3 regions of the Brevibacillus halotolerans genome follow, and region 2 is predicted to be linked to each of the others. Evidence: riboswitches for the same ligand, from Rfam matches in the RefSeq annotation. Region 2 holds a riboswitch; each other region holds the start of a gene.
What was found. Region 2 has a riboswitch for cobalamin ahead of metE (5-methyltetrahydropteroyltriglutamate--homocysteine S-methyltransferase). Riboswitches for the same ligand answer to the same signal wherever they lie in the genome.
Positions count from the first base shown of each region.

Region 1: it holds a riboswitch for cobalamin, as region 2 does, so the genes downstream of both, O0550_RS15960 (FecCD family ABC transporter permease) here and metE (5-methyltetrahydropteroyltriglutamate--homocysteine S-methyltransferase) in region 2, are expected to answer to the same signal.
Region 3: it holds a riboswitch for cobalamin, as region 2 does, so the genes downstream of both, O0550_RS05510 (DUF4430 domain-containing protein) here and metE (5-methyltetrahydropteroyltriglutamate--homocysteine S-methyltransferase) in region 2, are expected to answer to the same signal.

Region 1 is NZ_JAPTNK010000012.1:144,872-147,144, forward strand. Features, by position in the region: gene O0550_RS15960 (FecCD family ABC transporter permease) at 1-1,001, opposite strand, end outside; cobalamin riboswitch at 1,252-1,448, opposite strand; gene O0550_RS15965 (DUF421 domain-containing protein) at 1,849-2,273, opposite strand, start outside.
Region 2 is NZ_JAPTNK010000007.1:135,076-137,348, forward strand. Features, by position in the region: gene metE (5-methyltetrahydropteroyltriglutamate--homocysteine S-methyltransferase) at 1-904, opposite strand, end outside; cobalamin riboswitch at 1,071-1,266, opposite strand; gene O0550_RS11390 (spore coat associated protein CotJA) at 1,565-1,780, shown strand; gene O0550_RS11395 (spore coat protein CotJB) at 1,783-2,064, shown strand; gene O0550_RS11400 (manganese catalase family protein) at 2,081-2,273, shown strand, end outside.
Region 3 is NZ_JAPTNK010000003.1:123,921-126,193, forward strand. Features, by position in the region: gene O0550_RS05500 (1-propanol dehydrogenase PduQ) at 1-68, opposite strand, end outside; gene O0550_RS05505 (ECF transporter S component) at 336-830, opposite strand; gene O0550_RS05510 (DUF4430 domain-containing protein) at 877-1,272, opposite strand; adenosylcobalamin (AdoCbl) riboswitch at 1,325-1,477, opposite strand; gene O0550_RS05515 (NAD(P)/FAD-dependent oxidoreductase) at 1,574-2,273, opposite strand, start outside.

The DNA of each region.
Region 1 (2,273 bases), on a different contig from region 2:
GGGGCAATGATTAGTCTAGCTAATACATCCGCCCAGATCATAAAAATCGCTCCACCACAGGCACAAAGAGGGATTAGTCTCCTATGATCAGAACCCACCCACAAGCGAAAGATATGGGGTAACATTAAACCAACAAAGCCAATGCTACCGCTTACAGCAACCAGTAAGCCTGTAACGAGAGAAATCGTAATCAGTAGAATCTTACGCATATTTTCTGGATGTAGACCAAGTAGCGTAGAGGTTTCTTCCCCTAGGATCAACAAATTTAGATTGCGTGCATTTACCCATAAAAATATAAAGAACGAAAGTACTGCAATCGTTGGCAATACAAGTGACTCCCACTTGGCACGAGTGAAGCTTCCCATCATCCAGTACAGCACACTTGAAAGGCTTTCCGCTCTTGGTGCCAGCATAATAAAAAAACTAGTAAGCGCTGACAACATAATAGACACAGCTATTCCAGCTAACAAGAGACGTATTAGCTGCACCCTTCCGCCAACCAAAGACAAAAGAAACACCAATATAACGGAAGCCAAAGCACCTAAAAAGGCCGCTAAAGAAAGCGCATACGAACCAAATACTCCCAAACTACCAAATAACAGCACTGCTGTTGCTCCCACCGATGCCCCTGATGATACGCCTAAGATATATGGATCAGCTAAAGGATTACGAATCAATGCCTGAATCGCTATCCCAACAATAGACAGCCCGGCACCTACAACCGCAGATAATAAAACACGTGGCAGTCGAATATCCCAAACAATATGCATCTGCGCGTTAGACACGTCTGTCCCTACCCATTGTTGTACAAAAGGAACATGTGAGCCTATGACCTTCCAAACGATAACTGGGTCTATTTGTACTGGTCCCAGCATGATTGCAACCGTCAGCGATAAAAATAATACCACGCCGCTTCCCATCAATTTCGCTATCCAATTTTTTGTATATTGCGTACCGATGCTGTTTACTGACCTTGGGGCTGTCGTGGCGGTTTGTTGCATGCTTCTCCCCCCTATGTAAAACAAAGTAACGAAATGAAATTACTAACTCGGTGACCACCCAAGCTTCAAGTGCAGGTGGCACCGTAATTGGACCTCTACGCCCCGCTAACATGTTATTCCTTAAAGATTCGCACAAAAAAGCATCCGTTCCAAAAGGAGACAGATGCTTGGGTTTTTGGACAAATCAATTCCTATAGGTGTATGTACACTATCATCATACGACCTACCCAAACACCTGCCCATCCTCGTGGGAGTGTTACATCTTACGGCAGGTCTCCTGGCTCATGAATCCTCGCAAGCATCCTCCCTTCCCATTCTCTGCAAAAGTGAACAGTGGTGTATCGGATGTTGCTCCTCATTTACAGTGGCGGGACCGCATCGGATTTTCACCGAACTTCCCTTTTAAGTCTGATCCTGAAATCAAACACCGTAACATGGCTATAAATCAGTTGTAATTGTTTGTGAGTGTAACACGATTTGGTGGAACATGGCAAGGTAATGGTGAATTTGTGATAGGTTTGTAAGAACTTTGTAAAATATTTACGTAATGTTTGTAGTTTAGTAGTAATCGGTCCAGTTGTTTGTTCACATAATGTTAATTATGTTATTTAATTTATACCAAAATTTCTTTCTTTCTCATTTTATACCACTCTTCGTTTCTATCTTTCCTTGAATGTAATAGAAAGGCAAAAAAGCTATCCAATTCAGGATAGCTTACCTTCCCAATCAAATTTCCCCCTGCCATTACCAAGTTCCTGTCATGTAGCCTAAGCATTAGCCTCTTGATAATTTTAGTAACTTGTCTGGACAAAGTTTCTATTATAAAGGCTTCTGTATCGATCCCTTATTAGCTCTGTAAAAAAGGTTTTACCTCTTCTATTATTTTTTTTAAGCTTTGAGCCCCCTTTTCATATTCCTTTTTAGCCATGTTATTTTTTGTTTCAAGTGAAAAAGTCTCCAAATCTGCTTGGCATTTTTTCAACGTAGACAACGTCAATGGTTTTTCCTGAGGGACTGGTACAGTAATCTGGTCATCATATAAATCTACATTCAATTGCCCATAACTATCTACTTGTCCTATATAAACGTTTTCCAATGGTATTCCCATCTTATTGAGAGTTGTGTGGAGCCATCTTTTCGACAATCCTGTGGTTGCTAAAGGCTCTAACATGACATTCCCATCCAAAATGACCGTTTGAGGCTCTCGGCTTGGAGCTCCTTGGATATTCAGATCTTTGGCAGTAAGCGGTTGATTTTCTTTTTTGAGCAGGA
Region 2 (2,273 bases):
TCAGATTTGCCCGCCAAATGTTCCTACCATCAATGATGCCCGCCCCAAGTACTTTATCCTGTGGGAAACCATTTGTTGTAATCTGCTCAAGGCTGCGTCCCGCATCATGGACAAAATCTAATCCAATTCCTGCTACAGGTAGCTTAATCACTTCATTGTAAAATGTAACGGAACCAAAATAGGTTTGTAGCATGATTTGTAGTTGTGGAACAGCCTCATGAAGCTGTTCATAGATGTAGGAGATCGTCTTCATTTCGTCTTCGGATAATGATGTTACTAGAATTGGCTCATCTATCTGAACCCATTCCACGCCTTCCTGCGCTAATTCTGTTAGAACCTGCACATAAAGAGGGACAAGCTGTAGGATAATCGCCGGTATTTGTATCCGATCGAACCCTTTGGATAGCTTAATAAAGGTATAAGGTCCTATTATGACAGGTTTTCCTTTAATCCCTAGCTCCTCTTTTGCCTCTTTATAAGCAAGAAGCGGTTTATTTTCGGTCAGGACGGGTTTGATGTCCTGAAACTCCGGCACGATGTAGTGATAATTGGTATTAAACCATTTGGTCATTTCGCAAGCAACTACATGCTGATTTCCTCGTGCCATTGCAAAATAGGTGGACAAAGATACTACCCCACCAGCATATTCATAGCGTTTTGGAACATACCCAAACATCACAGCCATATCCAGCATGTGATCATACATAGTGAAATCATTAACCGGGATCAGATCAATCCCTATTTCCTTTTGTTTTTGCAGGTGCTGGAGTCTGCTTTGTTGCATTTGGGCAAGAAATTCCTTCTTTTCAATTGTCCCGGCCCAAAATGCCTCTAATCCCTTTTTCCATTCGCGATTTTCCCCAATGCGTGGATATCCTAAATTGCTACTTATTCCTTTATTCATGCTTGTTCGCCCTCCTAAACAGGTTATATTTTCGGTAAAAAACACAACTCAAACAAAAAAGCATCTCTCCCCGTTCAAAAGATGGTTAGAGATGCCCGAACAAGCAGTGAATATACTTGTACAACTGCCACAGCTATCTAACACCTCCCTATCTCCCGTAGGTCACACAGTGTTGTTGAAATAGGCAGGTCTCCTGACTTAAGAATCCACATCAGCACATACCTTCCCAATCCTTCGTTGATCAGTGGTTTTTTTGTACTGACTCCTCTTTTACAGTGGCGGGACCGTGACGGATTTACACCGTGCTTCCCTTTTCATCCTTGACACTCATTGTTCAAAGAACCTATTTCCACATATTTAATTCATCCATATCACCAAGATATATACCTACCCTTTATTCTAGGTATGCTTGCTATCATAATATAACTTCACATAAAATTCCATATTTTTATTTAATTCAGTCTCCTATTGTCGCAGGAAGACTTCTGCCACTTCCATGGCAAACTGAATTTTGCCCGCCCTTCGCACCACTGTTCGCCCTTTTTGTCAAATTGCACGGAAAAAGGGGGATTCCTTCTCTTTTTACCTATGTTTTCTGTTCTAATCTCCTTGTCCAATTGATAAGCATATAAGGACATCTACAGGAAAGGAGGCAATCATATGAGTCGAAATCGAAAGGCATACTTTCCTTTCATCGGTCCATGTGATCCTTGTCCGCCACAACGGGTTGTAACTTATGAGACACCACCACAGCTTTACTTAGGATTTCAACCCCCGAATTTACCGCAATTTGATCCATGCAAAGCTCTTTGCTTAGGTACCCTCTGGCCTGCTCTGTATGCGCCTTATGAAAATCCGTACAAGGGAGGCAAATAAAAATGAGCGATCATGATACTTCTACGGATGAACGCCAGCAACAATTTTATGAGCTGCTTCACCAAATTCAGGCGATCGACTTTGTGTTAGTGGAGCTAAACCTGTATCTTGATACCCATCCTACTGATATGACTGCTATTAGGCAATTCAACGATATGGCTCAGCAAAGTATGACACTCAAGCGCGAATATGAATCTTTATTCGGACCTCTGATGAATTTTGGCAATAGCTTTTCACAGTACCCTTGGTCGTGGAACGAAGTACCTTGGCCTTGGCAGGTCTAGAAAGGGGGAATTTTGAATGTGGATTTATGAGAAGAAGTTACAGTATCCTGTTCGCGTAAGCAAATGCGACCCGAAAATGGCAAAGTACTTGATGGAACAATACGGTGGAGCTGATGGAGAATTAGCGGCCGCGCTACGTTATATGAATCAGCGCTATACGGTTCCTGATAAGGTCATTGGTCTTTTAAACGATATTTCCACAGAGGAAT
Region 3 (2,273 bases), on a different contig from region 2:
AGATCCTGCAGGCGATGTAGTGCGCCTTGTCCCATGTAAATATCTGTTTTAAAACTAACCTTATCCATGCTGACACCTCCATTTGGAATAAAAAAAGAGGCTTTTTAGAAGGGAGCATACCCTTTAAAAGCCTCTTTGCTATCTACATAAGTAACACGTCTTTGTGTAACCTGTATTCTGTTTTCTACCAATACTGTACTACTATATTTACCATATAGTCAACTATGTATTGATTGTTATTTTTAAAAACACTATACACGTCTTTGTGTATAAAAACCTTTTGCATCAAAGGTTTGATATGATTCGGCAAGCACTGCATTGTGCCTGTTCAGTTGTCAAGACTTAGCAAAATGTTGATTTATCAATTTGTACAACAATGGAAGTAAAAGAGGTGTGAGTACGAAATAAAAAACGAAATTCCCAATTGCATGCATCGTATCATAGGGGACTCCTGCTAGATAATAAGCAAGAAAATAAGTTGAATCGTAAAGCGGTACCTGACAAAGAGAGTTAACAAACCCGTAAAGCATTCCTGTAAATCCGGCGTATATGGCCATCACAAACAAGGAAAGCTTTGGAAACACAGGACGTATAAATATACCGGTTACCACGACAATTATACAGTATGCAATGATCTGCGGGATAATCCAAATCCCGATCCCTAGGACCATATTTGACAAAATCATCACAATTATCGCAAGCAACAAACCATATCGAAGTCCCATCAGAATTGTCATAAGAATGACAAATGTTGTCACGGGCTGTACGTTAGGTATGGACGACAGTGCAATCCGACCAGCAACAGACAAGGCAGCTAAGATAGCTAGCAACGTTATGCCTCTTACACTGGATAGGGATGCTTTGTGTATTTGATGGTTAGGAGGCATGTAAATCCCACTTAATGACATCGCCATCTTTGACTTTAAGATCCTTGGCTCCTGTAACCGCTGGTGCTCCGTTCACTTCGTATAACCAATACTTTTTCTCTGCTGGATTTTGCTTCACATCCTCAATTGACGTGATAAATCCATTATCGTCTTCCACTTTAAAATTGGTTTTCATCAACTCATACAAGGTTTGATCCCCTTTGAATTGAATTGTTTTTTCAGCAATTTTGGTTTTGCCCTGATCGCTTGAAACTTCCACAACGATCTTGTTTTCAACCTTTTCTTCTGCTGATGTGTTTTGCGCTACTTCATTATTTGAACAACCCACTACACTTACCAGCGCAAGTGCAATAAGTAAGGCGATTTGACAAACTCTTCTTACCATTTCCGCTCCTTTCTCCATAAAAAAAGTCTAGTGAGGCGGGAACATCACTAGACTTGGACTAACCACTTTCGCCTCGAAATGGTTAGCCTTTCAGTAGTTTTTAGGTAAAAGACCTGACTTAAGACCGGAAAACAGTCTATCACAGTGGCGGGACCGCGTTGGATTTGCACCAAACTTCCATTACCTAAAACTATTATTATTTACATGAATGAGATGTGACCCATTTGAAAATATTATAGCACAAGAAATGGACTTGACAATCATGCTGTTGTGACAAAATATAGTTGTATTCTTCCATATTTTAAGACAGGTGACGTAAAATTCCCCGAGCAATATGAACGCCGCATGCTCCTGCTTGCGCAAGTCCTCGCGTTAAACCTGCTCCATCGCCGCCTGCATATAAACCACTAATTTCTGTTTCAAAGTGCGGATTCAAATATGGACGTGCTGAATAGAATTTCGCTTCTACTCCATAAAACAGCGTGTGTTCACTTGCAATACCCGGCGTAACATGATCGAGTGCCTCTACCATTTCAATTAAGCTTTTCATTGTATTATATGGTAATACTAGGCCGAGATCACCTGGTACGGCTTCTTTTAACGTTGGCTCAATAAATCCCTCTTTCAGTCGTTTTTCTGTCGAACGCCGCCCACGTTTTATATCGCCAAAGCGCTGTACAATCACGGAGCCGTTAGAAAGATCATTCGCTCGTCTTGATACCTCTTTCGCGTATTCGTTTGGCTTATCAAATGGTTCTGTAAAGACATGAGACACAAGCAGAGCAAAGTTCGTGTTAGGGGACCCCAGCTTCTCATCCTTGTATGCATGCCCGTTAGCCGCCATTACACCGCTGTGATTTTCTACAACAACATGACCGCTTGGATTGGAACAAAAGCTTCGCACAATTTGATCCGTAGAAGATTTGAACAAGAACTTCCCTTCATATAGATGCTTATTGATTTCTTCCATGACTACATTGGTCGTTTCTACACGAACCCCC